Regions from separate parts of the Kitasatospora sp. NPDC094019 genome, predicted to be linked through region 2. Evidence: riboswitches for the same ligand, from Rfam matches in the RefSeq annotation. Region 2 holds a riboswitch; each other region holds the start of a gene.

Region 1 (10,279 bases), on a different contig from region 2:
CAGCCGGGCGTACAGGCCGTGCGGGTCGTCGGCGACGGCGGCGCCGTAGAGCGGGGTGAGCGGCACCCCGACCGGCAGCCCGCCGGGCAGGGTGCCGCCGTGGGCCGCGGCCGGGGGGACGCCGCCGGCGGCGTGCGCGGGGCACCCGGGCGGCGGGACCGCCGTCGTACCGGGTTCGGGAACGGTCATCGCTGCGGCTCCAGGACGGAGGTGCGGTACAGGTGGTCGACGAAGTCGATCAGCAGGTCGTACGCGGCCCGCCGGTCCCGGGCGTCGCAGTACAGGATCGGCGCCCCGGGCAGCAGGTCCAGCGCCGACCGCAACTCCTCCTCCGGGTAACTCGGCGTGTCCGGGAAGGTGTTGACGGCGACCGCGAACGGGATCTGCTGCTCCTCCAGTCGCCCGAGCACGTCGAAGCTCTCGTCCGGACGCCGCAGGTCGACCATGGCGATCGCGCCGAGCGCGCCGCGCGACAGGTCGTCCCAGAGCGGCCAGAACCGCTGCTGGCCGGGTGTGCCGAACAGGTACAGCGCGAGCCGGGGGTTCAGCGTGATCCGGCCGAAGTCCAGCGCCACCGTGGTGGTGGTCTTGTCGCCGCGCCCGGTGAGGTCGTCCACACCGGTGCTCGCGGCCGTCATGGTCTCCTCGGTGCGCAGCGGGGCGATCTCGCTCAGCGAGCCGACCAGGGTGGTCTTGCCGACCCCGAACGGGCCGGTGACGAGGATCTTCACCGCGCCCTGGACGGACGGCGGCAGGTACTGCGGTGCGGCGGGAGGTCCGGCGACGGGGTCAGCGGAGTTGGCGGAGGCCAACGAGCACCTCTTCCAGAAGAGTGGTGGGCAGGCGTTCGGCCTGCGGAACGGGCGGGAGCACCTGGACGGCACCGAGGTCCCAGAGGTCACCGAGCAGGACCTTGACGACACCGAGCGGCAGCCCCAGGTGGGCCGCCACCTCGGCGACCGACAGCAGGCTGTGGCAGAGGTCGAGGATCCGCCGGTGCTCACGGTTGAGCGGAGTGTGCTCGGGGGGTTCGGGCCGGTCCGGTAACGCGACGACCAGGCTCTCGAACGCCAGCTCGGTCCGGGTGGGTCGGCTGCGGCCGCCGGTGATGACGTAGGGGCGGACCGGACCGCCGCTCACCGCTGGCCCCCCGCCGCGAGGTCGGCGCGCGGCGGGCTCGTGAGATGGGTGCCGATCCGCTCGACCAGGACCTGCATCTGGTAGGCCACCAGGCCGGCGTCCACGTCGTCGGCGGTGACCACCGCCAGATGGGCCCCGGCCCCGGCGGCGACGATGAAGAGGTAGCCGCCGCCGTACTCGATGACGATCTGCCGGGTCGCGCTGCCGGGGCCGCCGAAGCCCTGGGCGACCCCGCGGGCCAGGGACTGGAGGCCGGAGCAGGCCGCGGCGAGCCGCTCCGCGTCCTCGCGCACGATGCCCTCGCTGCGCCCGATCTCCAGGCCGTCGTTGGACACCACGACGGCGTGCCGGACCCGCGGGACGTTGACGATGTCGGCGAGCAGCCAGCCGAGGTCAGGGGTGGTGGTCATGGAAGTCTCCGGGGCGCTGGGGAAGCTGGGGGGAAGGGGGAAGGGAAGGGTCGTACGGGTCCGGCGAGCCGGACCGGGCGGCCGAGCGGCCGCCGGCGGTGCCGGCCTGGAACATCGACATGAACGCCTGGGCCTGCTGCGCCGAGCGGTACGGCGGGGCCGGCGGCGGGGTGGGGGCGGCGTTGGCGGCGTGCCGGGTGGCGGCGCGGCCGCGGCGGTGGCTCCGGCGGGGCAGCGGCGGCGGGGTGCCGCCGGCCGGTGGCGCCCCGGTGGGGGAGTGGCCGGTGGGGCCGGGGTGCTCGGTGACCGGCGGGTAGCCGGCGGCCGGCGGGTACACGGGCGGGTAGCCGGTGGCCGTCGCGGGGTCGTACGGCGCCGGGTCGTCCAGGTCGTACGGAGCCCGCTCCTGCGGCGGGTACGGGGAGTAGGGCTGGTACGGGGAGTACGGCTCGTGGACCTCGTGCGGCCGGTGCGGTTCGTGCGGTTCGTGCGTCTCGAACGGTGAGTGCGGCCGGTGCGGCTGGTACGGATCGTGTGGCTCGAACGGCGAGTGCGGTGAGTGCGGGCGGTCCGCCGGGTCGTTCGGGAACGCGGTCGGGTGGGGCAGGTCGGGCCGGGCCGGGGGGACGGCCCGCCCCCGGGGGCCGGACCGCCCGGGCGCGGCCGATCCCCCGAACACCGCGTCGCCCCGGCCCAGGCCCGGCACGGTCGGCGGCAGCGGCTCGGTGAGCAGCGCGTTCGGCAGCAGCACCACGACCCGAACCCCGCCGTACGGCGAGGGCGTGGAGCCGATGGTGACCCGGAACCCGTACTGCTCGGCGAGCCGGCCGACCGCCGCCAGGCCCAGCTGGGGCACCTCGCCGAGGCGGGAGACCTCCAGCGTGGACCCGCCGGCCAGGGCGTCGGCGGCCTTCTCGACGGCGAGTTCGGGCATCCCGACCCCGCCGTCGTCGATCTCGATCACGGCCCCGTTGTGCACCGGCATCAGGGTGACGAACACCTGGGTGCTGGGCGGGGAGTAGCGGGTGGCGTTGTCCAGCAGTTCGGCCACGGCGTGGATCAGCGCCTCGGCGGCCGCGCCGACCACGGCGGTCTCGATCCGGCTGCGGATCATCACCCGCTGGAACGGCAGGATGCGCGACTGGGCGCCGCGCACGACGTCCTCCAGCGAGACCGGCTCGGGCCAGTGCCGGCCGGCCCGGGCTCCGCAGAGCACGGCCAGGGTCTGGGCGAGGCGGGCTTGTTGGGCGGCCGCGTGGTCGGCCTTGAGCAGGCCCTCCAGCAGGGTCGGGTCGTCGTGGGTGCGCTCCATCTCGTCCAGCAGGGCCTGCTGGTCGTGCGCCATCACGAGGATCCGGCGGGCCACGCTGAGGAAGGCCCGCTGGGTGGAGGCGTTGAGCTCCTGGTCCTGCTGGACGGCGGCCAGTTCGCTGCCGCGGCGGGCGAGTTCGGCCGCGAGCCGCTCCTTGAGGCGGGTGATCTCGTCCTGCTGCCCGGCGACTCGGCGGCGCTGGGTGGTGGAGACGGCGCGGTAGCGGGCGGCGGCCACCAGGGCCAGAGCGGCGAGCACACCTGTTGCCGTTGCGCACCACTGAGTCATCGTCACGCGGCGAATTCTAGGGCGATGATCCTATGAAGGTGCGACCGGATCTCGCCAGGTGACCGGATCTCATCGATATCACGTCAATACCGCGTCGGTCCGCACTGGTTCGGAGGCGATCGGACTGTCCGTGGGCACTCGACCGGTGCCCCGTCAGCCCCGCTGGTGCACAGCCGACAAGCGGTGCAACAGGAGCAACGCGACGTCGTCCGGACGCGAACGCCGCTCGGTCACGTTCAGGGTGAGCAGATCGGCCAGCTTTTCCAGGTCCGGCCCCGGTTCGGCCCGGTCCGGGCCGGTGTTCCGCGCCCACAGCTCCAGTCCGCCGAGCATCCGGTGCACCGAATCGTCGTAGTCCTCCTCGCGGTCCTCCACCAGGCCGTCGGTGTAGGCGAGCAGCGTTTCGCCGGGCGGCAGGTACTCGACCGCCAGCGGGTACGGTCGCTCGGGGGCGACGCCCAGCGGTGGGCCGCCGGGCAGCTGCAGCTCCACCGCCCGGGCGTCCGCGGTGACCCGGACCGGTGCCGGGTGCCCGGCCCGGGCCGCCCGCAGGGTGCCGTCGGCCGGGTCGAGGGTCAGGTACAGGCAGGTGGCGAACAGCTCGGTGTCCAGCTCGGTCAGCAGCCGGCTGGTCCGGGCGAGCGTGGCGGCCGGGTCGTGCCCGTCGGTCGCGTACGCCCGCAGTCCGCTGCGCAACTGCCCCATCACCGCCGTCGCCTCGGCGTTGTGGCCCTGGACGTCCCCGATCACCAGGCCGACCCGGCCGTCCGGCAGCCGCAGCAGGTCGTACCAGTCGCCGCCGATCTGCATGCCCTCGGTGCTCGGCAGGTAGCGGGCGGCGCTGGCGATCCCGGGCAGCCGGGGCAGGGTGCGCGGCAGCATCGCGCGCTGGAGCTCGGTCGCCCGGTGGTGGTGGGTGTCGTAGAGCCGGGCCCGTTCCAGGGACTGGGCCAGGATGCCCGCGAACGAGGAGTAGAGGGTGCGGTCCTCGCGCCCGAACGCCCGCTCGGTGGCGAAGGTGATCAGACAGGAACCGACCTGCCGGCCGGAGGCGATCAGCGGCAGCACCGCCCACGCGGCCGGGGCGAGCGGGCCGCCGGTCCCGGCTCCCTCCCCGGCGCCGGTCCCGGCTCCCTCCCCGGCGCCGGGGCCGCCCTCCGCCGCGGTGGTGCCGCCGCCCTCCGCCGCGGTGGTGGGCCCGACCGGACGCCCCGGTCCGCGCCCGCGCCGGGCCGGTTCGCTGAACAGCGGGGCCGACCGGGCCAGGGCGCGCTGCATCACGCCCTCGGAGAGGTCGGCCAGCCGGGTCAGCTCGGTGCGCCGCTCGCCGCCGTAGACGGTGTGCGAGACGGGGAGCAGCCGGCCCTCGTCGACCAGGTCCAGCACGATGCCGGCCGCCCCGAGGGCCGGCCGGGCGATGTCGTTGACGGCCGTGGTGACGTCCCGGACGGTGACCGCCCGGGACAGCGCCCGGGTGAGCGCCAGCAGCAGCGCGGACCGGGCCCCGGCGGGGGAGGAGCCCTCGGCGGGACCGGCCCGACCCCCGCCCGGGGACGGTTCGCCGGCCGGACCGGGGGACCGCCCGGCCGGTGGGCCGTCCCCGGGCGGGCGTTCGCCGGGGGCGCGGCCGTGGTCGAGGTCGGCGATCAGTCCGGCGATCCGGACCGGTCGGCGGTGCACGTCCAGCATCACCTCGCCGGTCTCCTCGATCCGGATCACCCCGCCGCCCCGGCGCGGCACCCGGTAGCGGATCCGGTACGGGCCGCCGGTGTCGAGGGCCTCGGCCATGGCGGCCTGGACGTCCGGGAGGTCCTCGGGGTGGACCACGAGGTCCAGGGTGGGCGCGGGGGAGGTGCCGCCGCTGTCCGGGGCCGGTCGGCCGACCAGCCGCAGCGCCTGGGCGTCCCAGTGGGTCTCGCCGGTGACCAGGTCGCGTTCGAAGGCCCCGTGCCCGGAGGCCCGGACGGCGAGCGAGAGCATCGAGTGGGCCGTCGCGGTGGCCGGATCGCCGGCGCCGGCGCACGGGCCGGGGCGCACCCCGTTCGCCGCACCCCGGTCGGAACGGCCCTCGGACCCGGGGGGTCCGCCGGGCTCCGGGCCTTCCCGGTGTCCCCCGGTGCCGGCCCTGGCGTGCTCCAGCAGGTAGCCGAGCCGGTGCGCGCAGGCGTCCGCGAGGGTCTCCAGCACGTCCAGGTCCCGCCGGGGGACGGTTCCCCGGTGGGCGAGCGCGAGCGCCAGGACGCCCAGCGGCCGCGTGTCGACGAGCATCGGCAGGGTGGCCACGGCGACCATCCCGGTGCCCAGCCCGGCGTTCCGGTTCGGATAGTCGGTGCTGGTGCGCTCGGGGCTCAGCAGATAGGGGCGGCGCAGTCGCAGGGCCATCGCGGCGGGCAGGTCCCCGGCCGGGTCGACCACGCTGTAGCGCTCGTGGGCCCAGTCGGGCAGGCCGTGGGAGGCCGTGAGCCGGAGCATCCCGGTGGAGTCCAGCAGGTAGAGCGCCGAGCCCTCACCGGTGATCCAGCCCGGGCCCTCGGCGAGGACGGTGCCGAGCAGATCGGCGGCGCCGGTGCAGCCGAGCAATAAGCGGACGCAGCGCATGGCACTGCGCGCGGTGGGGCTGCTGCGCGGGTCCATGGGATGGCCGGCCTCTCGGGTGCCTTATGGGGCAGTTAATTCTTAATACCTTATTTCTTAATCGGGTGAGGGGAGAGTCGAACGGTGCGCCGCGGGGCGGCCGGGACGCCCGATGTGCGTGGGCCCCCGTCGGGTCCGGTACCCTTCTCCGTACGACATGCCGCCCTCGCGGTGGCGGGTCGCAACGGCGCGGGGCTATAGCTCAGACGGTTAGAGCGCTTCCCTGATAAGGAAGAGGCCACAGGTTCAAGTCCTGTTAGCCCCACACCAGTCCGAAGGGCCCGGAGCATCCCGCTCCGGGCCCTTCGGCGTTCCCGCCCCGACCGCCCCGACCGCCCCACCGCCGCCTCCGCGCGGGGCCGGGCTCAGTGGGGCCAGGCGCGCAGCCCGGCGGTCAGGACGGTGATGATCCGCTCCTGGGTCTCCCCGAGGTCCTCGGCGAGCTGGAAGGCACCGGCGGTCGACAGCGCGGCGAAGCCGTGGGCCACCGAGCGGAAGGTACGGGCCGCGTGGATCGCCTCGGAGCCCTCCAGCCCGTACCCGCGGAGCACCGCGACGATCACCCCGACCAGCCGGGCGGCCGCGGCCGTCAGGTCCTCGTCCGGCCGCGGGGCCTGCGGCAGCGCGGCGTACCGGTACGGGCGCTCGGTGGCGTAGCCGTGGTACGCCCGCAGCACGGCGGCGACCGCCTCGTCCCCGCTCCGGCCGAGGGCCGCCCCGGCGAGCCGGTCGGCCAGTTCCTCGGTGACCCGGACGGCGATCAGCCGGCGCAGCTCGGCCAGTCCGCCGCTGACGTGCTTGTAGAGCGAGGGGGTGGCGACCTTGGCGCGGGCGGCTACGGCGGCCAGGGTGAGGGCCTCGGGACCCTGCTCGTCGATGAGGGCGAGGGCGTGGTCGACGACCTGCTCGGGGGTGAGTCCGACTCGGGGCACCGTGGGTCTCCTGGTGGTGGTGGCGGCGGGCTGCGGGCGGCGTACGGGCGCGGGGCGAGGAGGGGCCGGGCGTCAGGCCAGCTCGGCGAGGAAGCCGAGCAGGGCCTCGGCGGTCGCCTCCGGGTGGTCGGCCATCGGGTAGTGCCCGGCGCCCTCGACCATCACCTTGCGTGCCCCGAGCGCGGCGGCCTGCCGGTCGGCGACCAGTTCCGGGTCGCCGAAGTCGGGGTCCTCGGAGCCCATCACCACCAGCGCCGGGCAGCGCACGGCCGAGGTCCAGCCGGTGGGCGAGGAGTCGCCCCGCACGTAGCCGCGGGTGGCGGCCCGCCGGCCCGGGGTGCGCAGTGCGGAGACCAGCCCGGCCACGTACTCCTCGTGGTCGGCGGGCTTGGGGCCGGGGAAGGCGGCCTTGCGCAGGTAGAGCCCCCAGAACGCGGGCGAGCGCACCAGCAGCGCGCCCATCGCGCGGAGCATCGCCCGCTGGAGGGCGGTCGGCGGCAGGTTCTCGACGAAGGCGTCCAGCAGGACGATCCCGGCGACCCGTCCGGGGGCGTCCCCGGCGACCCGGACCACGCTGGCGCCGCTGTAGGAGTTGCCCGCCAGCACGGCCCGGTCGATGCCCAGGTGGTCCAGCAGGGCGAGGAGGTCGCCGGCGATCGCGGCCGGGGAGTAGTCGTCCCACTGGATCGAGGACTCGCCGAAGCCGCGCAGGTCCATGGTGATCACCCGGCGGCCGGCGGCGGTGAGCAGCGGGCGCAGATGCCGGTACGCGGCCCGGCTGTCGAGCATCCCGGGGAGCAGGACGACGGGGGCGCCGGTGCCGTGACCGGTGTCGTCGAAGGCGATCCGGCCGCCGGGGAGGTCGAGGTAGCGGGTGGCGGGGGCGATGGTGCCGTTCATGAGGGCCTCCTCGGTCCGGATCGTCGGCGAGTGCCGATAGCCATAAAGCTAAGGCTAATAGCCTTAGCCGTCAAGCCCGCTCCGGACGCTCGCCAGGCCCTCTCGGAGGTCGCCCCGGGGTCGTCCCGGGGCCGACGCGGGGCCGTCCCGGGGTCCGGCCGCGCCAGGACCGGTCAGATCCCCTCCACCTTGAACGGGTCGTGCTCGCTCAGCAGCTTGTCCAGCCGGGCCTGGTCGACCCTGGTGACGAGTTCGGTGGTGTCCTGCCGGTCCCGGACCACCTTCGCCAGGGTGAACGCGGAGGTGATCGTCCAGAGCAGGCCGACGGCGAGGAAGGCCCTGGTCCACGGTTCGACCGGGAGGTAGGCGATCCCGGCGCCGAGGGCGGCGGCGGAGAGGGCGAAGGAGAGGACGGCCTGGACGTAGTAGGCGGCCGTGGTCCGTGACTGCATCGGTGCGCTCATGGCGCCCAGAATGGCCGCGCGCCCGCGGCCGCACATGAGTAGGCGTACTCAGATGCGACCCCGTTCGTTGACGTCCTCTCACGTTCGGTAGTGTCAGTTGTCATCAAACGTCATAAAACGCCCATAGGGCCACCCGATGTCCGATCCGTGTCCGGTCCTCACCAACGGATGGCTTGGAATCGGGGGACTCTCGGATTAACGTTTGATAACGCAGCGCGGTTCGTAACGCCGTAACCAGACGGCACCGTGCGCCGTCGCCTAATCCCGCCGGCCGGCCTCCGGGCAGGCCATGGGAGCCGGGGAACCATGTTCCTTGGGGTGAATCGGCCGGGTCGGGGCATTGCCCAGGCTCAGCCGTAGGAGACCTTCCTGCTCCGAACCCGTCAGCTAACCCGGTAGGCGCGAAGGAAGGAAAGGAGCGCGCCTCCGTGGCGTCGACGCACACCCAGGCACACCCGTCCGGGTCCTCCACCGGCACCCAGCTGCTCGACCATCCGGGCCCGTTCGCCGGCCACGGCGGCCCCTTCGGCGGTCCCGCCGACGAGATCGCCCCGCCGGCCGCCGAAACCAGCCGGCACCGGATGCCCCGTCAGACCCGCGGCACCGCGCCGCTGCTCGGCGTGACCGCCGTCGCCGCCACCCTGGGCGCGACCGGCTTCGCCTCCGCCACCCCGGCCGCCGCGCCCGCCGTGGAGACCCCCGACGAGACCCCGGTCGCGCTCTCCGCCGACCCCGGCCTCGCGCTCGCCGCCCGGATCCAGCAGCAGGCCGACAGCCAGCGCACCGCCGCCGAGGAGACCGCCCGGGTCCAGGCCGCCCAGGAGGCCGAGACCAAGCGCGCCGCCCAGGTCGCCCAGCAGGAGCAGGCCAGGCGCGCCGCCGAGGAGGCCGAGAAGGCCAAGCTCGCGGCCATCAAGCTGCCCGTGCGCGACTACCGGCTCTCCGCCCACTACGGCCAGAGCGCGCGCTACTGGGCCCACCTGCACACCGGCCTCGACTTCGCCGCCGACCAGGGCGAACCCGTCTACGCGGTCGGCCAGGGCACCATCACCTCGGCCGGCTGGGCCGGTGCCTACGGCTACCGGATCGTCGAGACCCTGCCCGACGGCACCGAGATCTGGTACTGCCACCTCTCCTCGATCATCAAGGGCTCCGGCAAGGTCCTCCCCGGCCAGCAGATCGGCAAGGTCGGCGCGACCGGCAACGTCACCGGCGCCCACCTGCACGTCGAGGTCCGCCCCGGCGGCGGCGCCCCGGTCGACCCGGAGACCTGGTTCGAGCAGCGCGGCGTCACCCCCTGACCCCGCCTCCCCCAGCAGGACGAGGGCCCCGGCCGCACCGGCCGGGGCCCCTCGCCGTGTTCCGCGCCTACTCCGCCGGCTCCTCCGCCTCGGCGTCCGCCCTCGTCGGCCCGTCCCCGTCGTCCGCCTCCGTCGGCCCGTACCCGTCCCCGTCCTCCGGCTCCTCGGCCGCGGCCTGCTCGTCCGCCCAGGCCGCGTCCAGCCCGGCCAGGTAGGCGTCGATCTCCGCCGGCCCCGGCTCCGGCGCCAGCTCCGGGAACTCCGCCACCAGCAGCTCCGGCAGCCCCGGCACGGTCCAGGTGCCGGCCAGCTCCAGCGCCACCAGCGCCGCCGCCTCCTCGAACGCCCCGAAGTCCCCGGCCAGCTCCTCCGGCATCGGTCGGCCCAGCGCCGTCAGCTCGGCCAGGTTCCGGTAGCTGCGCCGCATCAGTCCCTGCTCCAGCAGCCGCCGCGCGCCGTCCGTGGCCATCCCGACCGCCAGCGTCCGGCCGCCGCCCTCCCAGCCCCCGTCGTCCACCGGGTCCAGCACGCCGTCCGCCTCCAGCGCCGTGAACGCCGCCAGCCGCTCCTCCTCCGGCAGCTCCCGGAACCCCTCCAGCCAGGCCCGCACCGCCTCCCCGTCGGCGGTCTCCACCCCGTCCGCCCGCAGCAGCAGGGTGTACAGCCGGGGCCAGGTCACCAGGTCGGCCCGGCGCAGCAGTCCGGCCGCCACCTCGCCCTGCCACTCGGCCTCCGCGTGCAGCCGCTCCTGCCGCTTGGCGTTCAGCCGCTTCGCCGCCCGCCGGTGGTCGATCAGCAGCCGCACCGCCGCGCCGTACGCCAGCGGGTCCTGCCCCGGCTCGGGCTGGACGTACAGGTACAGGCGCTCGTACAGCAGGTGTTCCACCGCGGCGGAGGT
Region 2 (10,279 bases):
CGAACGTCACCGGCGAGCTCTGGCCGGTCGCCGAACTGACCAGGACCGCCCACCGCCACGGCGCCCGGGTGGTGCTGGACGCCGCGCAGCTGGCCCCGCACCACCGGGTCTCGGTGCGCGAGCTGGACGTCGACTGGATCGCCTTCTCCGGTCACAAGCTGTACGCGCCGTTCGGCTCCGGGGTGCTGGCCGGCCGGTCCGACTGGCTGGACGAGGCCGAGCCGTACCTGGCCGGCGGCGGCGCCACCCGTACGGTGGCCCGCGAGACCGACGGCTCGGTGGCCGTGCAGTGGCACACCGGCCCGGCCCGGCACGAGGCCGGCTCCCCGAACGTCATCGGCGTGTACGCGATCGCGGCGGCCTGCCGGGCGCTCACCGAGGCGGGGTTCGACGCCCTGGAGGCCCGCGAGCGGGCGCTGGTGGCCCGGCTGAAGGCCGGTCTGGCGGAGATCCCCGAGGTCAGGGTGCTGAACCTGTTCGGTGCCGACTCGGAGCGGGTGGGCGTGCTGTCCTTCGTGGTCCGGGGCTGGAACAGCTCGCACTTCTCGGCCGCGCTGTCCGCCGAGTACGGCATCGGGGTGCGGGACGGCCTGTTCTGCGCCCACCCGCTGGTGCGCACCCTGCTCGGCGACGAGGAGGCCGCGCCCTCGGAGTGCGGCGCGCCGGAGCCGTCGCTGCCGGGCGAGCGCAGCCTGAACGCGATCCGGGTGAGCTTCGGCGCCGGCACGCCGGACGAGCACGTGGACCGGTTCCTCACCGCCGTCCGGGAGCTGGTCAAGGACGGCGCGGCGTGGAGCTACCGGAACGAGGGCGGCCGCTGCGTCGCGGACACCCGCCGGGAGGGCTGAGGCCCCGTCGGGAGTGGCCGCTCCGCGGCTACCCCTTCCTCCCTATTCCTCCAGGCCGATCGCGAACGCGGCCTCCAGGTCGTGCTGGGAGTAGGTGCGGAAGGCGATCTGGGTCTCGGTGTGGGCCACGCCCGGGACCTTGTTCAGCCGACCGGGGATCACGTCGGCGAGGTCGTCGTGGCGGCGCACCCGCACCATCGCGACCAGGTCGTAGCCGCCGGTCACCGAGTAGACCTCGCTGACGCCCTCGATGGCGGCGATCGCCTCGGCGATCTCCGGGATGCGGTCGACGCTGGTCTTGATCAGGACGATGGCGGTGATCACGGTGGCGTACTCCTTTGTGAGGTGCCGCCAGGGTAGCGGGCGTCGGTCGCACCGTCGCGGGGGCGGGGGCGGCGGGGGCGGCGCTCGGCCAGGGCGCACGCGTAGAGGAAGCCGGTCATGAAGCCGATCACGTGCACCAGGTACGCCACCCCGGGTCCGGCGGAGTGCACCGACCACCACTGGAGCGTGAACCACAGGCCCAGCACCAGCCAGGCCGGGAACCGCAGCGGCAGGAAGAGCAGCAGCGGGACGAGCGTGGTGACCCGGGCGTGCGGGTGGAAGCGCAGGTAGGAGCCGAGCACGGCGGAGATCGCCCCCGAGGCGCCGATCAGCACCCGGGTCGAGTCCGCCGAATGGGCCTCGGCCAGCGCGAACCCGTAGGTGGTCAGCGCGCCGGCCGCCAGATAGAAGAGGAGGAACCGGGGGCGGCCGAGGCGGCGTTCCACGCTGGGGCCGAAGACGTACAGGAAGAGCAGGTTGCCGAGCAGGTGCAGCCAGCCGACGTGCAGGAAGAGCGCGCTGAGCACGGACAGGGCCGGGTGCTTGCCGGGGGTGGCCGCGGCCGGGCAGCCGGGTACCGGGTCCGGGGCCTCGGCCAGTTGGTCCGCGGTCAGCGGGTGGCCGGTCAGGAGCTCGGCGGGGACGGCCCCCCAGCGCTGCTCGTAGCGCTGCTCGGCGCAGACCCGGGCCTGGTCCCGGCCGTAGAGCGGGTTGAGCCCCGCGGCCGGCCCGAGCAGGAAGACCGCGGTGTTCAGCGCGATCAGCGCGTAGCAGACGGCCGGAGCGGTGGCGGCCGGTCGGCCGCGGTGCGCGCCGGGATGGGGGACCGGGATCGCCATGGGCTCCAGCATCCCCCCGGTACCCGGCGGGCACCGCGCGGTTACGGCAGGTGGGCTACCGCCCGGGACCGATCGGCCGGTGGCCGGGAAGGTTGCCCCAGGCAATAGGCTTGGGGCGGGCATTCCCGCCTCCCGCCGCCGACGCCGGGGCCCCGGGGGGAGAGCCCGAGCCCGTTCCGGGACCACCCGAGAGGACCCCCGATGACCGTCCCCGCCCTGACCGCCGAGACGCGCTGGCGCTGCACGCTCTGCGGCAACCTGACCCGCTTCGACGTGACCCGGACCGCCCGGGTGACCGAGTTCCTGCACTTCGACCTGGCCGGCGAGTCCAAGGTCGAGGAGACCCAGGTGCTCAGCGAGACCGTGGAGTCGGTGCGCTGCCGCTGGTGCAACGCGGCGGACCAGGTCGAGCTGGTGGCCCGTCCCGGTGCGGACGAGGCCGCCGAGGCGCCCGAACAGGGCTGACCGCCCGGTCCGTGCGGTGGGCGGTGCGCGGCGTGGCCGCCCGCCGCACGGGACAATACGGAGAGAACACGCGGAGTGTGACGGGGGTGGCGGCCGTGGGCCGTACCCCGCTGGACCAGGATCGGAGCCGAGGACGTGGTGGACGCAGCGAAGGAGCCCGCCGGGCCGCAGGGGCGGCAGCCCGCTGTGGACGCGCAGGCGCCGGACGCGGCCGTGGCCGCCCCGTCCGGCACCGAGGCCCCGGCGGCGCCCGCCGGTGAGGAGTCCGGCGCGGGTGAGGAGCCGGCGGCAGCGGACGGTACGGCGCTCCCGGAGGGAACAGCGGTCCCGCACGGTGCGGCGCTCCCGGACGGCACGGCCGACCCGGAGGGTGGCGCGGCGGTGGCCGAGACGCTGGACCGTCCGCTTCCGGAGGGGGTGCGCCGGCGGGTGGTCGGTCTGGCCTCGGACGCGCTCGGCGGCCTGCCGCTCGGCGAACTGCCCCAGTCGCTGCGCCAGTACGCCAAGTTCACCCCCGCCCGCCGGGCCAAGTACGCGGCGACCGCGCTGGCCGCGGCGCTGGAGGCGGAGCCGGCCTTCCGGGTGCGGATAGCGGAGCGGCTGAGGCTGGGGCAGCCGGACCTGGTCAGGGCCCTGGAGACGGGCGCCGTGCCGGGTGCCGCCGACCCGATGGACGTGGCCGCGGCCGCCTATCTGGTGCGGTCCGCCGGGTGGAGCCGGCTGGTGGCCGAGGCGGGCGAGGAGGCCGAGCGGGTCGGCACCGAGGGCGCGGTCGCGGAGGCGACCCGGCTGGTCGAGAAGCTGCAGGCCGAACTGGCCGAGCTGAGGACCACGGCCCGGGCCGACCTGGAGCGGCAGCGGGCCGAGTCGGAGGACGTCCGCAAGGAGGCCGAGTCGCTGCGTCGGCGGCTGCGTTCGCTGGAGAGCGACACCCGCCGGGCGCAGGCGGAGACCCGGAAGGTCACCGCCGAGCTGGAGGCGGTCAGGGCGCAGGCGGCGGCCGAGCGCGGCACCGCGGAGAGCGAGGCGAGGCGGCTGCGGCACCGGGTCACGGAGCTGGAGAACTCCGCCGAGCAGGGCCGGCGCTCCGCCCGGGAGGGGCGCAGCGTCGAGGACATGAGGCTGCGGCTGCTGCTGGACACCGTGCTGCAGTCGGCCCAGGGCCTGCAGCGGGAGCTGGCGCTGCCGGTCGCCCAGATCCGTCCGGCGGACCTGGTGGAGGCGGTGGTGCCGGGCTCGGCCTCGCCGCACGACGTGGCGCGGCGCGGGTTGGCCGAGGACGATCCGGCGCTGCTGGACCAGTTGCTGGCGATCCCGCAGGTCCATCTGGTGGTGGACGGCTACAACGTGACCAAGACGGGCTATCCGACGCTGCCGCTGGAGCAGCAGCGGATCCGGCTGCTGGGCGGGCTGGCGATGCTGGCACAGCGCACCCAGGCGGAGGTCACCTGTGTGTTCGACGGCCAGGACCTCGACGTGCCGGTGATCATGGCGCCGCCGCGCGGGGTGCGGGTGCGGTTCAGCCGGACCGGTGAGACGGCGGACGAGCTGATCCGCCGGCTGGTCCGGGCGGAGCCGCAGGGCCGTCCGGTGGTGGTGGTCTCGGCGGACAAGGAGGTGGCGGACGGCGTGCGGAAGGCGGGCGCGCGCCCCGTCGCATCGGTCCTGCTGCTGAACCGGCTGGCCCGTCCGTAGTCCTCGGGGCCGCCGAGCGGGCCGGAATGACGGCTGGTCAGTGCCGGGATTGCGGTCTTGTGCGGGTTTCGTGAAGTCCGGGTGCGGGCGGCAGGTTCACGCAATCGTGGGAGTGGCGCGAAACGTGGATCTTCACTAGGGTCTGGCGTCAAACCTATTTTCCGGATTCTCACCCCATCGGGTGAGTCCATTGGAAGAAGGAGCCGGTCCTCTTGGCCTCCCACCGCCGTCCCAAGCAGCCGAGCCGCGCGCGGGTCTCCGTGCTCACGGCCGCCGCTGCGACCGCGGTCGCACTCTCCGCCCAGGTCGCCGCTCACGCAGCGCCTAGCCCGTCGCCCAAGAAGGACGACGTCAAGGCGCAGATCGACCAGCTGAACGAGGAGGCCGAACAGGCCACCGAACGGTACAACGGCGCCAAGGAGCGGGCCGACCAGCTGCGCAAGCAGTCGGACCAGCTCCAGGACCAGGTCGCGCGCGGGCAGGAGCAGATGACCCAGCTCCAGTCGGGGCTGGCCGCGGTGGCGGGCGAGCAGTACCGCACCGGCGGCATCGACCCGTCCGTCCAGCTGATGCTGTCCTCCGACCCGTCCGGGTACCTGGACAAGGCTTCCAGCGTGCAGCAGGCCAGCTCCAGCCAGGCCGAGGCGCTCAAGGGGCTGCAGGACCAGCAGCGCCGGCTCGACCAGCAGAAGGCCGAGGCCGCGGCCGTGCTGGCCTCGCTGGACAGCACCACCAAGGACCTGAACCAGTCCAAGACCGAGGTCGGCAAGAAGCTCCGGGAGGCGCAGGAGCTGCTGAACTCGCTCAGCGCCGCCGACCGCGCGGCCGTCAAGGCGGCGCAGCAGCAGTCCGACCGCGCCTCGCGCGGCAGCGAGCGCACCGACCCGGCCAGCCTGCCCCAGGTCAGCGGTATGGCGGGGTCGGCGGTCGCCAACGCGATGAGCAAGCAGGGTTCCCCCTACGGCTGGGGCGACGTCGGCCCGAACACCTTCGACTGCTCCGGCCTGATGGTCTGGTCCTACGCCAAGGCGGGTGTCTCGCTGCCGCGTACCTCGCAGGCCCAGGCCAACTACGGTAGCCGGGTGCCGTCCCTCGCCGAGGCGCAGCCGGGCGATCTGATCATCTATCGCGCCGACCGCAGCCACGTCGGCATGTACATCGGCAACGGCATGGTCGTGCACGCGCCGCACACCGGTGACGTGGTGAAGGTGATGAAGGCCGACGCCATGCCGATCAACGCGATCCGCCGGGTCTGACGCTCCGCCACGACACTCCCGAGGGCTGTTTCCGGCCGTTGTGACCAGTGCCACCTCCGACCGGGGGTGGCACTGGGGTTTGAAGTGGGCGCTCGGCCGTTCGGGGGAAAATGATCAGCCCGATGTGGGGATGTGATCACGGTCGGTCATATTCACAAAGGAACTTGGGTATTCTTCTGACTTTTTTCTGACAAGGATTTGAACGGATCACGGATCTGTTACTAGGGTCGTGCTTCGAACCCCGCACAGTCGATCACTCAGCCTGGGTGGCGGTGGGGTTCACCGCCGAGTTCGCGAAGCAGCCGGGCGGGGCCTCAGGCGCCCGTCCGAACCAGACCCAGCAGTCGGGGGTCCGCTGGGGAGCGGAGCCGGGGAACCACGTTCCTCCGGGGTGAATCGGCGCCAGGTCGGCCGCTCGCGCGGACGGTGAGGCGTCGTAGGGCACGCTTCCGCCCGAACCCGTCAGCTCACCCGGTAGGCGGATGAGGAAGAAGGAGTCCGCCTTCGTGGCGTCCCATCGTCGTCCCAAGCCCGCCGGCCGCACCCGGGTCTCGATCATGACCGGTCTCGCCGCCGCTGCCGTCGCCCTCTCCGCGCAGTCCGGCGCCCACGCCGACCCCGCGCCGACCAAGGACCAGGTCAAGGAGCAGGTCGACCAGCTCAACGAGCAGGCCGAGGTCGCGACCGAGAAGTACAACGGCGCCCAGGCCAAGCAGCAGGAGCTGCAGAAGCAGGTCGCCGACCTGCAGGACAAGGTCGCCCGCCAGCAGGCCGTGGTGACGGAGGCCCAGGGCGGCCTCTCCGAGATCGCCGGCGAGCAGTACCGCACCGGCGGCATATCGCAGACCGTCCAGCTGATGCTGTCCGCCAGCCCGGACAACTTCCTCAGCCAGGCCGACGCCCTGAACCAGGCCGGTTCCACCCAGTCCGGCGCGCTGAAGGAGCTCCAGGAGCAGCAGCGCAGGCTCGACCAGGACCGCACCGAGACCCAGGCCAAGCTCGGCGAGCTGGAGTCCACCACCCAGCAGCTGAAGACCTCCAAGGACGAGGTCCAGGGCAAGCTGGCGAAGGCGCAGCAGCTGCTCAACACGCTCACCGAGCAGGAGCGCCAGGCCCTGCGCGCGGCCGAGGAGAAGGCCGCCGCCGAGGCCAAGGCCAAGGCGGACGCCGCGAAGGCCGAGGCCGCCAAGGTCGCCAAGGCGAAGGCCGACGCCGAGCGCGCCACCCGCGACACCACCCGCAGCGACCTGAGCGCGCCCGCCTCGGCGCCCGCGTCGGCGCCCGCCGCCGCGGCCAAGCCCGCCGCGCCCGCCGCCAACGGCTCGCGCGCCGCCGCCGCGATCGCCGCCGCCGAGAGCAAGCTCGGCTCCCCGTACGTCTACGGCGCCACCGGCCCGAACTCCTTCGACTGCTCCGGCCTCACCGGCTGGGCGTACGCCCAGGCGGGTGTGTCGCTGCCGCGGACCTCGCAGGAGCAGGCCAACGCCGGTACCCGGATCGGCTCGGACATCTCCCAGGCCCAGCCCGGCGACCTGGTGATCTTCTACGGCGACCGCCACCACGTCGGCATCTACGTCGGCGGCGGCCAGGTCATCCACGCCCCGAAGCCGGGCGCGTCGGTGCGCTACGAGTCGGCGTCCAACATGCCGGTCAACACCATCGTGCGCCTCTGACCCCAGGGTCCACAGGCTCCCGGCAGGCCCGGTCTCCCCCGAGGGGAGGCCGGGCCTGCGGTTTTCCCCCGGGGCGCCGCCCGGTCGTCGGCCGGTCCTCGGGAGCTGCGGGGAGCGAACCGTTCTGATGTCCGATCAGTGCCTGAATATTCGGATTCGGAGGGGTTTGGAAACGGTTGCCCTGACTCGCTAACGTCTGCCACCGGACGCCCGCTTCGACAGCCGACCGGTCCGGTGCGGCGGCGGGTCCCGGCCCAGGATCGGAGCCGACGTCGTATGACCGCGCACCGCCGTTCCCCGCTGTCAGGCGCACACACGCTCGCCCGGGCGCTGGTGCTCACCGCCGCGGCCACCACCGCGCTGGGCGTGGCGACCGGCGGTACCGCGCAGGCGGCTCCCGGCGCGCCCGACGCCCCGGCGAACCGCAAGGACGTCAAGGCCCAGGTGGAGCAGCTCTACGACGAGGCCGAGCAGGCTTCGGAGCGCTTCAACGCCGCCCAGGAGGCGCAGCAGCGGCTCCAGCACGAGACCGGCACGCTCCAGCAGCAGATCGCCCTCTCCCAGGACGAGCTCAACCAGCTGCGCGGCGACCTCGCCACCGTGGCCGGGGCGGAGTACCGGGGCGGCGGGATGGCGCAGACGGTCCAGCTGATGCTGTCCACCGACCCGGAGGGCTACCTCTCCCGGGCCCGCACCCTGGACCAGGCGGCCGAGCGGCAGAACGAGACCCTGCACGAGGTGCTGGGCCGTCAGCGGGTGCTCGACCAGCGCCGGGCCGAGGCGTCGGCCAAGCTCGCCGAACTGGAACAGACCCGCCGGACCCTGGCCGACGGCAAGCAGCAGATCCAGCAGCGGCTGGCCAGGGCGCAGCGGCTGCTCAACAGCCTGGGCGTGACCGAACGCGCCCGGCTCGCCGCCCAGGACGCCCGCGAGGCCGAGCAGCGCGCCACCCGGGGCACCGACCGGCTCGACCTCGGCACCACGCCACCCGCCTCGGAGCGCGGCGGCGCCGCGCTGGCCGCCGCGGTCCGGATGATCGGCTCGCCCTACGTCTACGGATCCACCGGGCCCAAGGCGTTCGACTGCTCCGGTCTGATGTACTACAGCTGGCGGCAGGCGGGAGTGACCCTGCCGCGCACCTCGCAGGCCCAGGCGTTCGCCGGGCGGCGGGTCGGCATCTCCGAAGCACGGCCGGGAGACCTGGTGATCTTCTACCGGGACATGCACCACGTCGGGATGTACGCCGGCGGCGGGGTGATCGTGCACGCCCCCTACCCGGGGGCCCGGGTGCGCTACGAGAGCGTCAACGCCATGCCGGTCGCGGGGGTGATCCGGCTCTGAGCCGCCCGGAACCCGCCGCCGGCCGACGCCCGTCCCGGCGCACCGCCCTGCTGCTCGCGGCCGGCGGCCTGGCCCAGCTCTCGCTGCCCGGGGCCGTCCCCGCGCGGCCCGCCGCGGCGGCCTCGGACGAGTACGCCGACGTCTCGGCGCTGCTCGACGAGCGGGCCCGGGCGCTGGGCGCCGGGCCGCCCCCGCTGCCGCTGACCGCCGGCTACCGGAACCTGCTGCTCGGCCCGGTGGACCCGGCCGGGCGGTCCACCGCCACCGCCGAGCTGACCGTCACGGTGACCGGGTACGACGAGCGGCCGGTGGTGCACCCGCGCCGGCTGACGCTGCTGCGTACGGCCGGCGGCCGCCGGATCGAACGCGAGGAGGGTGTCGGCGGGCCGCCCCCGCTGTGGGACCTCGGCCCGGTCGGGGCCGTCGCCGGGGCGCGCTGCCTGGTGCTCGGGGTGGACGGCGCGGACCCGGCCGCGCGGGCCGGGGCGGCCGTGGTCGGCGACCGGGCGGTGGCCGCCGTCGAGGCCCTCTGGGGCAGTGCCTGGGCGGGGCGGCTGCTGCTCGAACTTCCTGCCACCGGGGAGCAGTTCGCCCGGCTGCTGGCGGACGACCGGCCCGGCTGGGCGGACCTCGCCGCGGTCACGGTCTCGGCGCCCGGCGCGCCCCTGCACGCCCCGGCCGACCGGGTGCTGGTCAACCCCGAGGTGTACGCGCGGCTGAGCGACTTCGGTCGGCAGGTCGTGGTGACCCACGAGGCGGTGCACGTGGCGACCCGGGCCGACACCCGGGCCTGGACGCCGCTCTGGCTCTCCGAGGGGGTCGCCGACTGGACCGGCTACCGCGACTCGGGCCGCTCGGCCCGGCAGATCGCGCCGGAGCTGGCCCGGGACGTCGCGGCCGGCCGGTTGCCGGTCGCGCTGCCCCCGGACGCCGCCCTCACGGCCGGAGGGGAGGGCCTGGCGCAGTCCTACGAGCAGTCCTGGCTGGCCTGCGACCTGATCGCCCGCCGGTACGGCCCGGAGCGCCTGGTGGCGTTCTACCGGGCGGTCGGCGCGGCGGCCCCCGGCGCGGACCGGGAGGCGTGGCTGGACGGGCTGTTCCGGGACCGGCTGGGACTCGGCCTGGGCGAGTTCACCCGCCACTGGCTCGCCGAGGTCCGGGCGCTGGCGGGCTGAGGTCCGCGTCCCGGCCCCGGACGGCGCCGCGCCGCCCGGTGCCGCCCGCCCGGCGCTTCGCTCAGCGCCGTTCGCCGGGCGCGGCCGCGGGCCGGTCCATGCCGTCCAGCAGGTCCTGCTCGTACGCGATGCCCGGCCGGACCGAGAACGCGACGCCCGGCACCGGCTCCGAGCGGGGCATCACCACGGTGGCCGGCACCCGGTCGGTGCGCCGGGTCGAGCGCCAGAGCCGGACGCAGGACAGCACGGTCGCGACCAGCAGCAGCAGATTGCGCGCGGTCAGCACGGCGATCGCGCCGGGCCGGCTGGCGACCACGTCGCCGAAGACCAGCGGGAACTCGACCAGGGTCAGCGGGGTCGCGGCCAGGATCAGCAGCGCCACCGGCCGCTGGCTGGTGCCGCGCACGGTCAGGCAGACCGCCGCCGCGCCGACCAGCCAGACCAGGTACTGCGGGCTGATCACCCGGCTGGTCACGGTGAAGATCAGCAGCGCGGCGAGCGCCGCGTCGTACATGGTGGCGGCGTTGCGCCGACGGGCGGTGAAGCGCCAGAGCAGCAGCCAGCCGAAGCCGAGCACGGTGCCGGCCAGCATCACCTTGCTGACCAGCGGCACCCACGGCCCGAGCATCTCGACCGAGCCGTAGTTCATCATCACCCGGCCGT
Region 3 (10,279 bases), on a different contig from region 2:
TCGAAGTTGCTGCCCCGGTCCCGGCCGAGCGCGTGCAGCGCCACTCCCCCGCCCGCGTTGCCGTACAGCACGCTCGCGGTGTAGTCGAAGTCGTTGAGGTAGGCGCCGTGCTCGATGCCCCAGCCACCGTTGTGGTAGGCGGCGAACTCGGTGACCACGTGGTGCCGCTGGGCGTTGAGCCAGACGAAGATGCCGTCCTGGAGGTTGTTGTGGGCCAGGCAGCGCTGGAAGTCCCAGACGCCCTCGCTGTTCTCCGGCCACTCGAAGCCGGAGGCGCCGGTGGCACCCTGCACCCCGACGGCGACGCAGTCCAGGGCCTTGCCGCCGGTGCCCGCGCCGAGGTTGAAGCCGGTCAGCCGGTAGGCCCGGGGGTTGGGTTCGAGCAGGGTGCGGGAGGCGACGCAGGACTCGTAGACGATGTCGTCGGAGGGCTGCTGGGGAGTGCGGGTGTCCAGCGGACCGTCCCACCAGTAGGCGTCCTCCCAGGTCTCGTGACTGACGCAGCTGCGGAAGGTGATGCCGTGGCTGGCGTGCGGCACGAACGCGTGGCTGCCCGCGTCGCGGACGACCACGCCCTCGACCACGGTGCCCCGGGAGGCGTCGCCGAGCCGGTGGAAGTGCAGGCCGTACCGGCCGAGCACGGGCGCGGTGACGGGCGCCGTGCCCTCCGGGCCCCGCCAGGTCTCCTTGGTGTCGGCGCGCGGCCCGACCCAGCGCAGCGCGGCGTGCCGGACGTCGGCCCGGCGGGTGCTGGTGAGGTGGACGTGGGCGCGGCCCTTGGCGCTGCCCTCGACCCGGACGCTGCGGGTGAGGTTGAGCAGTTCGGCGCCGACGGTGACGCCCCCTCCGGCCGCGACCCTGGGATGCGGGTACCTGAGCGGGGTCTCCAGGGTGACGGTGGTTCCGCTGACGGACCGCACGGTGACGAGGTCGTAGGCGGCGGCGAAGCCGTCCTGATCGGGCGGGCCGGTCGGGGTGACGGCCAGTTCGTCGCCGGGGAGCCAGCCGGCGGGCGGGGCCGCGAGGTCGACGACGGTGTCGCCGGCCCTGAGCTCGCGCTCGGCGCGGACCCAGGCGGTCTTGGCCGCGCCGTCCAGCCGCAGGTAGCCGGCGCCGGTGACCCAGAGGCCGACGTCGGTGTCGACCACGGTCATGCCGTCACCCCGGAAGCGCTTCTCGTCGACGGCGGGGAAGCGGAGGGTGTGGACCCGGTCGCCGTCGGGGGCGAGGGCGAGGGAACCGCGGATCTCGACGTTGCCGGCGGCGGCGAGGGTGAGGGTGCGGTCGGTGGCGAAGGTGAGGCTGCCGCCCGGCTCGACCAGCAGCGAGCCGACCTCGGCGTCGGTGTCGAGCAGGACCTTGTCGGTGATCCGGACGGCGGCGCGCGGTCCGGGCGGACTGCCGCCCCAGCCGGTCCGGTCGGACCAGCGGCGGCCGCCCTGGTCGACGGTGGGCGCGGGGGCGGGCTGCTCGGGGGGTCCGGTGCCGGAGGCGGCGGAGTCCGGCGGGGCGGCGCCGTGGCCGCCGTCCCGGCCCATCGGGGCGGCCGCCCCGGACGGGGTGGGGCCGACGACGGCGGCCGGGGTGACCAGCCGGGTCTCACCGGTCAGCGAGCGGCGCAGGACCTCCTCCCCGCTGACCGCCGCGAAGGCGGTACCGACGGCCAGCCAGCGCAGTAGTACGCGACGGCTTACGGGAGTTCGGGGTGGTTCGGGCGTGATGTCCGCTCTGCGGTGCTTTGCCCTGCGGTGTGCTCCGCGTGGCCTGACGTCCGGACGGGCGGCGTCCGGCTCCTCGTCGATGCCCATCGGTGCGTAGCCCTCCCCCCGGGCGGCTGCGTCGGCGTCGGTGGGGTGCCGACGCTCTGAAGCATAGGCAGTTGCGTTGGCCATGACGGGCGTTGCCGGAAATCGGTCATTTCTGATCATGAAGGACAGCCGTTCAGCACGTCTTTCGTAAACTGTGACGGTCATCACACATGTTTGCGGTTTGAAGCCGGCTCTGCTTAACGTGCTCCCCGTTCGTGGCCACACGGACCCAGCCCGTCCGCGACGCCGAGTCCTGCCGTCGGGCGTGCTGGCAGTGCAATGCATCACGGCAGGAGCGGGGGAACCACAGGTAGTTCGCCCAGGACCGGTCCTCGGACCGGGCCCGGGCTAGGGGTGAAGCCGCGTCCACAGCGCGGCCGGGCTACTCCGGCCCGAATCCGACAGCTCACCTCGCAGGCGTGGGAGAGGACCCAGTCTTCATGCTGCCCACCAACGGCACCCGTCTGTCCGGCCGTACCCGCCGCGCGATCGCCGCCCTCGGCGTCGCGGGCATCGGCCTCACCGTCCCCTGCCTCACCGCCGGGACCGCCTCGGCCGCCTCCGTCGCCACCTGGGACAAGGTCGCCCAGTGCGAGAGCACCGGCAACTGGAGCATCAACACCGGCAACGGCTTCTACGGCGGACTCCAGTTCACCAACTCCACCTGGGCCGAGTTCGGCGGCACCTCCTTCGCCGCCCGCGCCGACCTCGCCAGCAAGGACCAGCAGATCGCGATCGCCGAGAAGGTGCTCGCCGTCCAGGGCCCCGGCGCCTGGCCGGTCTGCTCGGTCCAGGCCGGTCTGACCAAGGGCGGCGCCGCCCCCGCCGTGGACACCTCGGCCACCGCCGCGCCGACCGCCAAGACCCCCGCCCCGGCCGCCAAGCCGGCCGAGAAGCCCGCCGACCGCCAGCAGGCCGCCAAGCCCGCGAACCCGGCCCCGGCCGCCTCCGACGCCGCCCAGCGGCCCACCGGCGGCCAGGACTGGCAGAAGTGGCACCGCCAGGCGGGCCAGGACGCCTCCGCCGACTACACCGTGGTCGCCGGCGACTGGCTCTCCACCATCGCCGACAAGAACCACGTCCAGGGCGGCTGGGAGCGGCTGTACGAGCTCAACCGCGCCACCCTGGCCGAGGGCCCGCACAGCATCTACCCGGGCCAGCACCTGACCCTCGGCGACCGCGCCGAGGCGAAGGCCCCGGCCGCGGACAAGGCCGGCCAGGGCTTCGACTGGTTCAACCGCGGCAAGGGCCAGCAGAACGGCTCCGGCACCGCCGCCGAGCCCGCCGCCCAGCCCGCGGCGAAGGCCGAGACCCCGGCCCCCGCCCCGGCCGCCACCGGCAGCATGGCCGCCGCCGTCTCCTTCGCCCAGTCGAAGGTCGGTCAGGCGTACGTCTACGGCGGCACCGGCAACGGCGGCTGGGACTGCTCCGGCCTGACCCAGGCCGCGCTGCGCGCCGCGGGCGTCTCCGTCCCGCGCGTCGCCGCCGACCAGGCCGCCGCGTCCACCCACGTGTCGCTGGACTCGCTCAAGGCGGGCGACCTGCTGTTCTGGTCCAACAACGGCCAGGACTCCGGCGTCTACCACGTCGCGCTCTACGTCGGTGACGGCAAGTACGTCGAGGCCGCCAACCCGAGCTCGGGCGTGCGGGTCCAGACCGTCGCCAACTGGGCGCCGGACTTCGCCGGCCGGGTCTGATCCGATCGCACCGAGGCCCCCGGGGAGAGCCGTCGCTCCTCTCCCCGGGGGCCGAGGCATGCCCGCACGGCCGCTCTCCGGAGCCGGCCCACTCACGGGTCCGGACCCGGATCCGGACCGCCATGGTCAGAACGCGCCTCCGGCGGGCATGCTGCTGCCCTGCACCCGAGGAGGAGTCACCATGGCCCAGGTCACCGTCTCGCTCGACGCCAATCTCGCGATCGACGTGATGATGCTGTCCGGCACCAAGAACCCGCAGGACGCCGTCGAACTGATCCTCCGCGACTTCCTGGAGCGGGGCCGACGCACCGGGGCCCGTACCGGTGACGCCGCCGACGGTCACCGGACCGCCCAGGACCGGCCCACCGTCCAGGAAGGCTGAGCGGCAGGCACCGACCCGGCATCCGGGGGCGGGCCAGGACCGGCCCGCCGTCCGGGAGGGCCGGGCGCGAACACCGAGGGGCCCGGGAGCGGATCGTCGCTCCCGGGCCCCTCGTCCTGTCCTCAGCGCGCGCGTGCCCCGGTGGAACCGCGCATCACCAGCTCCGGCTGGAACGTGAACTCCCCGCGCTGGACGGCGTTCCCGCCGACCTCCTCCAGCAGGGCGTCCACGGCCGCGGTGGCCATCGCCTCCACCGGCTGGCGCACGGTGGTCAGCGGCGGCTCGGTGAAAGCTATCAGCGGCGAGTCGTCGAAACCGACCACCGAGACGTCCTGCGGCACCGCCAGGCCCCGCTGACGGACCGCCCGGATCGCGCCGAGCGCCATCATGTCGCTGCCGCAGACGATCGCCGTGCAGCCCTTGTCCAGCAGCGCCCCGGCCGCCGCGTGCCCGCCCTCCACGCTGAACAGCGTGTGCCGGACCGACTCCTCGGCCTCCTCCCGGGTGTACCCGAGCACCTCCCGCAGGGCCGCCGTGAAGCCCTCGATCTTGCGCAGCACCGGCACGTACCGCCGCTGCCCGACCGCCAGGCCGATCCGCTCGTGGCCGAGTTCGGCCAGGTGCTGGACGGCCATCCACATCGCGGCCCGGTCGTCCGGCGAGATGAACGGCGCGTCGATCTTCTCGCTGTAACCGTTGATCAGCACGAACGGCACCCCGCGCCCGGCCAGCCGGGCGTAGCGGTCGTGGTCGGCGGTGCTGTCCGCGTGCAGGCCCGAGACGAAGACGATGCCCGCCACGCCCCGGTCGACCAGCATCTCGACCAGCTCGTCCTCGGTGGAGCCGCCCGGGGTCTGGGTGCAGAGCACCGGCGTGTAGCCGTGCCGGCTGAGCACCTGCTCGATCACCTGGGCCAGCGCCGGGAAGATCGGGTTGCTCAGTTCCGGGGTGATCAGTCCGATCAGCCCGGCACTGCGCTGGCGCAGCCGGGTCGGCCGCTCGTAGCCGAGCACGTCGAGCGCCGCCAGCACGGTCTGCCGGGTGGCGGCCGAGACGTTCGCCTTGCCGTTGAGCACGCGGGAGACGGTGGCCTCGCTGACCCCCGCCTGCGCCGCGATGTCTGAGAGTCGCGCCGTAGTCACGGTCCCAGAGCCTATTGCAACCACGTCAGACCGCCCACCAGTCGGTACTGTCCGCGGCCAGCACCGCCTCGCCGTCGACGACCCGGGGGTCGGCGCCGGCGGAGGTCAGCAGCAGCCGGCCGGGCGCCGGTATCGCGACCGGTGCGCCGGTGGTGTTGACGGTGCAGACGAACGAGCCGCGGCGGAACGCCAGGGTGCCCTCGGGGCCCTCCAGCCACTCGACCTCCCCGCCGGCGCCGAGATCGGCGGTGGCGCGGCGCAGGGCCAATGCGGAGCGGTACAGCTCCAGGGTGGAGGTCGGGTCGCCGGTCTGCGCCTCGACGCTGAGCGCGGCCCACTCGGCGGGCTGCGGCAGCCAGGACGGGCCGCCGGTGGTGGGGCCGAAGCCGTACGGGGCCTCGGTGCCGGACCACGGGATCGGGACCCGGCAACCGTCGCGGTAGCCGTCCTGACCGGCCTGACGGAAGAACGACGGGTCCTGACGGACCTCGTCGGGCAGGTCGGTGACGTCGGGCAGGCCGAGCTCCTCGCCCTGGTAGACGTAGGCGGAGCCGGGCAGGGCGAGCATCAGCAGGGTCGCGGCGCGGGCGCGGCGCAGACCGAGCGCGCGGTCGCCGGGGGTGCGGATCTGGGTGCCGAGGCCGGGCGGGTTGGCGAACCGGGTGGCGTGCCGGGTGACGTCGTGGTTGGAGAGCACCCAGGTGGTGGGGGCGTCGACCGGGCGCATCGAGTCGAGCGAGAGGTCGATCACCGCGCGCAGTTCGGCGGCGTCCCAGGAGGTGCCCAGGTACTGGAAGTTGAACGCCTGGTGCAGCTCGTCGGGGCGGACGTAGTTGGCGGTGCGCTCGACGGTCGGGGTCCACGCCTCGGCGACGCCGATCCGCTGCCCCGGGTACTCGTCGAGGATCTTGCGCCAGCTGCGGTAGATCTCGTGCACGCCGTCCTGGTCGAAGAACGGCATGACGTCGTTGCCGAGCAGCTTGAGCTGGTCGCCGCCGCCGAGGTCGGGCAGGCCGGGGGCCTTGACCAGGCCGTGGGCGACATCGATCCGGAAGCCGTCGACGCCCATGTCCAGCCAGAACCGCAGGATGGAGCGGAACTCGTCGGCGACGGCGGGGCTGTCCCAGTTGAAGTCGGGCTGCTCGGGGGCGAACAGGTGCAGGTACCAGTCGCCGGGGGTGCCGTCCGGGTCCTCGGAGCGGGTCCAGGCCGGGCCGCCGAAGATGGACTCCCAGTCGTTGGGCGGCAGTTCACCGTTCTCGCCCTGGCCGGGGCGGAAGTGGTAGCGCTCGCGCAGCGGGGAGGCGGGACCCTCGCGCAGGGCCCGCTGGAACCACTCGTGCTGGTCGGAGGAGTGGTTGGGGACGAGGTCCACGATGATCCGCAGGCCCAGCGCGTGGGCGTCGCGGATCAGCGCGTCCGCGTCCAGCAGGGTGCCGAACATCGGGTCCACCGCCCGGTAGTCGGCGACGTCGTAGCCGGCGTCGGCCTGCGGGGAGGCGTAGAACGGCGACAGCCAGACGGCGTCCACCCCGAGGTCGCGCAGATAGGGCAGGCGGCCGCGGATGCCGGGCAGGTCGCCCATGCCGTCGCCGTTGGCGTCGGCGAAACTGCGCGGGTACACCTGGTAGATGACCGCGTCCCGCCACCAGCCTCTGTCCGCGCCGGCCCCGGCCTCGTGAGCGGTGGCGTCGGCGGCGGGCCGGGAGGTGTCGGCCAGGTTCTGGGTCATGGACGGTATCCCTTGGGACTAGGAGGCGGAGCGGTCGGTACGTGGGGGCGTCGGCCCGTCAGGACTTCGAGGCCCCGGCGGTCAGCCCGGTCACCAGGTGGCGCTGCACCAGGTAGAAGAGGACCGAGGAGGGAATCGCGATCAGCACCGCGGTAGCGGCCATCAGGTTCCACTGGGCGTCGTGCTCGCTGACGAAGGTCTGCAGGCCGACGGCCAGCGTGTACTTGTCGGAACTGAGCATGAAGGTGGAGGCGAAGGCGACCTCGGCCCAGGCGGTGAGGAAGGAGTAGAAGGCGGCGACCGCCAGGCCCGGGCGGGCGAGCGGCAGCACCAGCCGCCAGAAGGTGCCGAACGGGGAGAGCCCGTCGACCCGGCCGGCCTCGTCGATCTCCACCGGGATGGTGTCGAAGTAGCCCTTCAGCAGCCAGCCGCAGTAGGGCACGGTGGTGGTCGAGTAGACCAGGATCAGGCCGAGGTAGCTGTCCAGCAGGCCCAGCCGGGAGAGGATCGTGTACATCGGCACGATCAGCACCGCGATCGGGAACATCTGGGTGACCAGCAGCGACCACATCAGCGGCCGGTGGCCGGGGAAGCGCATCCGGGAGACGGCGTAGCCGGTGGAGGCGGCGATCATCACGCCGAACACGGTGGTGACGCCGGAGACCAGGAAGGCGTTGCCGAACCAGGTCATGAAGTCGGTGTCGAACAGCACCGTGCGGTAGTTCGAGAAGGTGATCTTGTCGAGGATCGCGCCGGGGTGCAGGTAGTCGGTCTTGTCCGGGCCCAGCGAGACGTAGAGGATCCACGCCACCGGGAACAGGGCGACCAGGCTGGCCAGGATCAGCGCGCCGTGCATCAGGGACTTGGCGAGCGGGCCGCTCTCGCCCCGGCCGCGGACCTTGGCGGGCCGGCCGGCGGGGGCCGCGGTGCGGGCCGCGGCGAGGGGGGTGGGTCGGTCGGTGGTGGTGCTCATCGAGGTGCCTCCTTCGTGGTCGTGCGGTTCGCCGGGTCAGCCGTTCGCGCGCTCGTTGCGGGCGAGCCAGCGACGGTAGAAGCCGGTGAAGACGATCAGGATGGAGAGCAGGATCACGCCGTAGGCGGCGGACTGCGCGTAGTCCCGGGGCTGTTGGCCGAAGCCGAGCCGGTAGGCCCAGGTGACCAGCAGTTGGGCGTCCGGCGCGCCGTTGGCGCCGAACAGCAGGAAGATGACGGCGAACTGGTTGAAGGTCCAGATCACGCCGAGCAGCACCACGGTCGAGGAGACGGTGCGCAGACCGGGCAGGGTGACGTGGCGGAACCGCTGCCAGGCGGAGGCGCCGTCCATCTCGGCGGCCTCGTACAGCTCCGCCGGGATCGACTGGAGGCCGCCGAGCAGCGAGATCATCATGAACGGCACGCCGACCCAGGTGTTGACCAGGACGGCGGCGGCCTTCTGGGCGAGCGGGTCGTCCAGCCAGCCGGGCTCGGGCAGGTGCAGTGCGGAGAGCAGGCCGTTGACGGCGCCGCCGTCGGCGAGCATCAGCCGCCAGGAGAAGACGGTGACGAAGGTCGGCACGGCCCAGGGCAGGATCAGCAGCATCCGGTAGACGGCGCGGCCGCGGAGCTTCTGGTTGAGCAGCAGGGCGAGGCCGAGGCCGATGGTGTAGTGCAGGCCGACGCAGAGCGCGGTCCAGGCGATGGTCCAGACGAAGTGCGACCAGAAGCGGTCGTAGGACCCGGGGCCCCAGAGGATGTCGGCGTAGTTGTCGAGGCCGACGAACCGGTAGCTCGCCGGGATCTCGTTGACGCCGATCTTCCGTGCCGCGTTGAGGCTGTTGGCGTCGGTGAGGGTGAGCCAGAGCCCCTCGACGAGGGGGTACAGCACCAGGACGCCGAGGACGAGCACCACCGGTGCGATCATCGCATAGGCGTACCAGTGCTTGGCGTACGAGCGCTTGAGGCGCTCCATCAGGCCCGGACGCGGATCGCGCTGCCGGCTGCCCTGGCCGGTCGCGCCCTGCACGGCGACTGACATGTTCGACACCTTCTCGGGGAGGTCCGCCGCCTCGCTTCGGCGACTGCTGCTACGGGTCCGGCCGCCCGGCCCGCCGGGGGTCGGCGGGCCGAACGGCCAGGGCTCGCCCGTCGGGACAAGCCTTGAGGGAGGGACTACTTGGCGAAGCCCGGGAGCAGCTTGGCGTAGTCGGTGGCGACGGTGTTCAGACCGTCCTGGGTCGAGGTGCCCTGGACGACCTTGCCGAGGTTGGTGCCCAGCGAGGCGAACAGCGAGCTGTACTCGGGCAGTTCGGGGCGCGGCTTGGCGCTCGACAGCACCGACTGGAAGCCGGCGATACCGGGGTCGGCCTTGACCTCGGGAGTGAAGGCGTCGTCGCGGGTCGGCAGGGTGGAGTTCTTCTGCGCGATGAACGCCTGGCTCTCGGCCGAGGTCATGAAGGCGGCGAACTTCTCGGCGGCGGCCTTGTGGGCCTGGTCGGCACCGGCGTAGACGGAGATGTTGTGGCCGCCGGTCGGCGCGCCGCCCTTGCCGGCGGAGCCGCCGGGGACGGGGGCGATGCCGAGGTTGGCCTTGTCCGCGAAGGCCGTGCCCTTGTAGATGTTGGTGATCTCCCAGGGGCCCTGGACGATCGCCGCGACCTTGCCGCTGTTGAAGGCGTCCATCATGTGCGCGTAGGCGTCGGTGGTGACGTCGGCCTTGGCGGTGCCGGGCGCGGTGAACAGCGACTTGTAGGTCTCGATCGCCTTGACGGCCTCGGGGCCGGCGACGGTGATCTTCTTGCCCTTGGCGTCGACGGTGTCGGTGCCCTCGCCGAACAGGAACGGCATCGCGTAGTAGCCGTCGGCGGCCTTCAGCCAGAAGCCGTCCACGCCGGCCTTGTCCTTGACCGTGGCGGCGACGGTCTTCAGCTCGTCCCAGGTGGTGGGGGCGGCGGTGATGCCGGCCTTGGCGAAGATCTCCTTGTTGTACAGGAGGCCGAGGGTGTCGGTGACCAGCGGGACGCCGTAGAGCTTGCCCTGGTAGCTCGCCTGCTGGATCAGGCTGGGCTGGAACTTGGCGGAGTCGGCGGCGGCCGGGGTGCCGTCCAGCGGCTCCAGGTAGCCGCCCTTGGCGAAGGCGGCGGTCCAGCCGACCTCGGAACGGAACACGTCCGGCGCGCCCTTGGCCCCCATGGCGGTCTGGAGCTTGTTCTGCGCCTGGTCGAACGGCACGTTGACGAAGTCGACCTTGACGTTCGGGTTGGCCGCCTCGAACTTCTTGACGAGCTCCTGGTAGTTCGGCGCCTCGTTGGTGGCGTTCGAGGTGTCCCAGTAGGTGAGGGTGACCGGCCCGTCGGCCTTGCCGTCCGAGCTGGAGCCGCTGCTGCCACAGGCAGCCATCGAGACCGCGAGGGCCACAACGAGGGCAGAGGCCGCGATGCCACGCCGCATGAGAACTCCTTGGAGGGTGGGGGTGCCCGAAATAGTGGGAGACAGGCGCATAATGGCTGCCTTGCCTCGCGCCGACCGCACCGTTGCTGCCG

What was found. Region 2 has a riboswitch for cyclic di-AMP ahead of ACIQ9P_RS02230 (NlpC/P60 family protein). Riboswitches for the same ligand answer to the same signal wherever they lie in the genome.
Region 1: linked by a shared signal. The riboswitch ahead of ACIQ9P_RS27515 (M23 family metallopeptidase) and the one ahead of ACIQ9P_RS02230 (NlpC/P60 family protein) in region 2 are both predicted to bind cyclic di-AMP.
Region 3: linked by a shared signal. The riboswitch ahead of ACIQ9P_RS17310 (transglycosylase family protein) and the one ahead of ACIQ9P_RS02230 (NlpC/P60 family protein) in region 2 are both predicted to bind cyclic di-AMP.

The regions. Positions count from the first base shown of each region.
Region 1 is NZ_JBIWIF010000014.1:22,951-33,229, reverse strand. Features, by position in the region: gene ACIQ9P_RS27565 (cytochrome P450) at 1-189, opposite strand, end outside; gene ACIQ9P_RS27560 (GTP-binding protein) at 186-812, opposite strand; gene ACIQ9P_RS27555 (DUF742 domain-containing protein) at 790-1,140, opposite strand; gene ACIQ9P_RS27550 (roadblock/LC7 domain-containing protein) at 1,137-1,550, opposite strand; gene ACIQ9P_RS27545 (ATP-binding protein) at 1,534-3,150, opposite strand; gene ACIQ9P_RS27540 (SpoIIE family protein phosphatase) at 3,304-5,784, opposite strand; tRNA gene ACIQ9P_RS27535 (tRNA-Ile) at 5,976-6,049, shown strand; gene ACIQ9P_RS27530 (TetR/AcrR family transcriptional regulator) at 6,150-6,716, opposite strand; gene ACIQ9P_RS27525 (alpha/beta fold hydrolase) at 6,789-7,616, opposite strand; gene ACIQ9P_RS27520 (YiaA/YiaB family inner membrane protein) at 7,790-8,080, opposite strand; cyclic di-AMP (ydaO/yuaA leader) riboswitch at 8,326-8,496, shown strand; gene ACIQ9P_RS27515 (M23 family metallopeptidase) at 8,509-9,381, shown strand; gene ACIQ9P_RS27510 (hypothetical protein) at 9,449-10,279, opposite strand, start outside.
Region 2 is NZ_JBIWIF010000001.1:478,717-488,995, reverse strand. Features, by position in the region: gene ACIQ9P_RS02260 (aminotransferase class V-fold PLP-dependent enzyme) at 1-848, shown strand, start outside; gene ACIQ9P_RS02255 (Lrp/AsnC ligand binding domain-containing protein) at 891-1,172, opposite strand; gene ACIQ9P_RS02250 (rhomboid family intramembrane serine protease) at 1,169-2,011, opposite strand; gene ACIQ9P_RS02245 (hypothetical protein) at 2,213-2,476, shown strand; gene ACIQ9P_RS02240 (NYN domain-containing protein) at 2,858-4,171, shown strand; gene ACIQ9P_RS02235 (NlpC/P60 family protein) at 4,384-5,427, shown strand; cyclic di-AMP (ydaO/yuaA leader) riboswitch at 5,771-5,923, shown strand; gene ACIQ9P_RS02230 (NlpC/P60 family protein) at 5,934-7,100, shown strand; gene ACIQ9P_RS02225 (NlpC/P60 family protein) at 7,377-8,441, shown strand; gene ACIQ9P_RS02220 (hypothetical protein) at 8,678-9,616, shown strand; gene ACIQ9P_RS02215 (glycosyltransferase 87 family protein) at 9,678-10,279, opposite strand, start outside.
Region 3 is NZ_JBIWIF010000007.1:16,199-26,477, forward strand. Features, by position in the region: gene ACIQ9P_RS17305 (hypothetical protein) at 1-1,808, opposite strand, end outside; cyclic di-AMP (ydaO/yuaA leader) riboswitch at 2,076-2,241, shown strand; gene ACIQ9P_RS17310 (transglycosylase family protein) at 2,228-3,505, shown strand; gene ACIQ9P_RS17315 (hypothetical protein) at 3,687-3,887, shown strand; gene ACIQ9P_RS17320 (LacI family DNA-binding transcriptional regulator) at 4,010-5,029, opposite strand; gene ACIQ9P_RS17325 (alpha-amylase family glycosyl hydrolase) at 5,055-6,761, opposite strand; gene ACIQ9P_RS17330 (sugar ABC transporter permease) at 6,820-7,734, opposite strand; gene ACIQ9P_RS17335 (carbohydrate ABC transporter permease) at 7,771-8,775, opposite strand; gene ACIQ9P_RS17340 (extracellular solute-binding protein) at 8,910-10,187, opposite strand.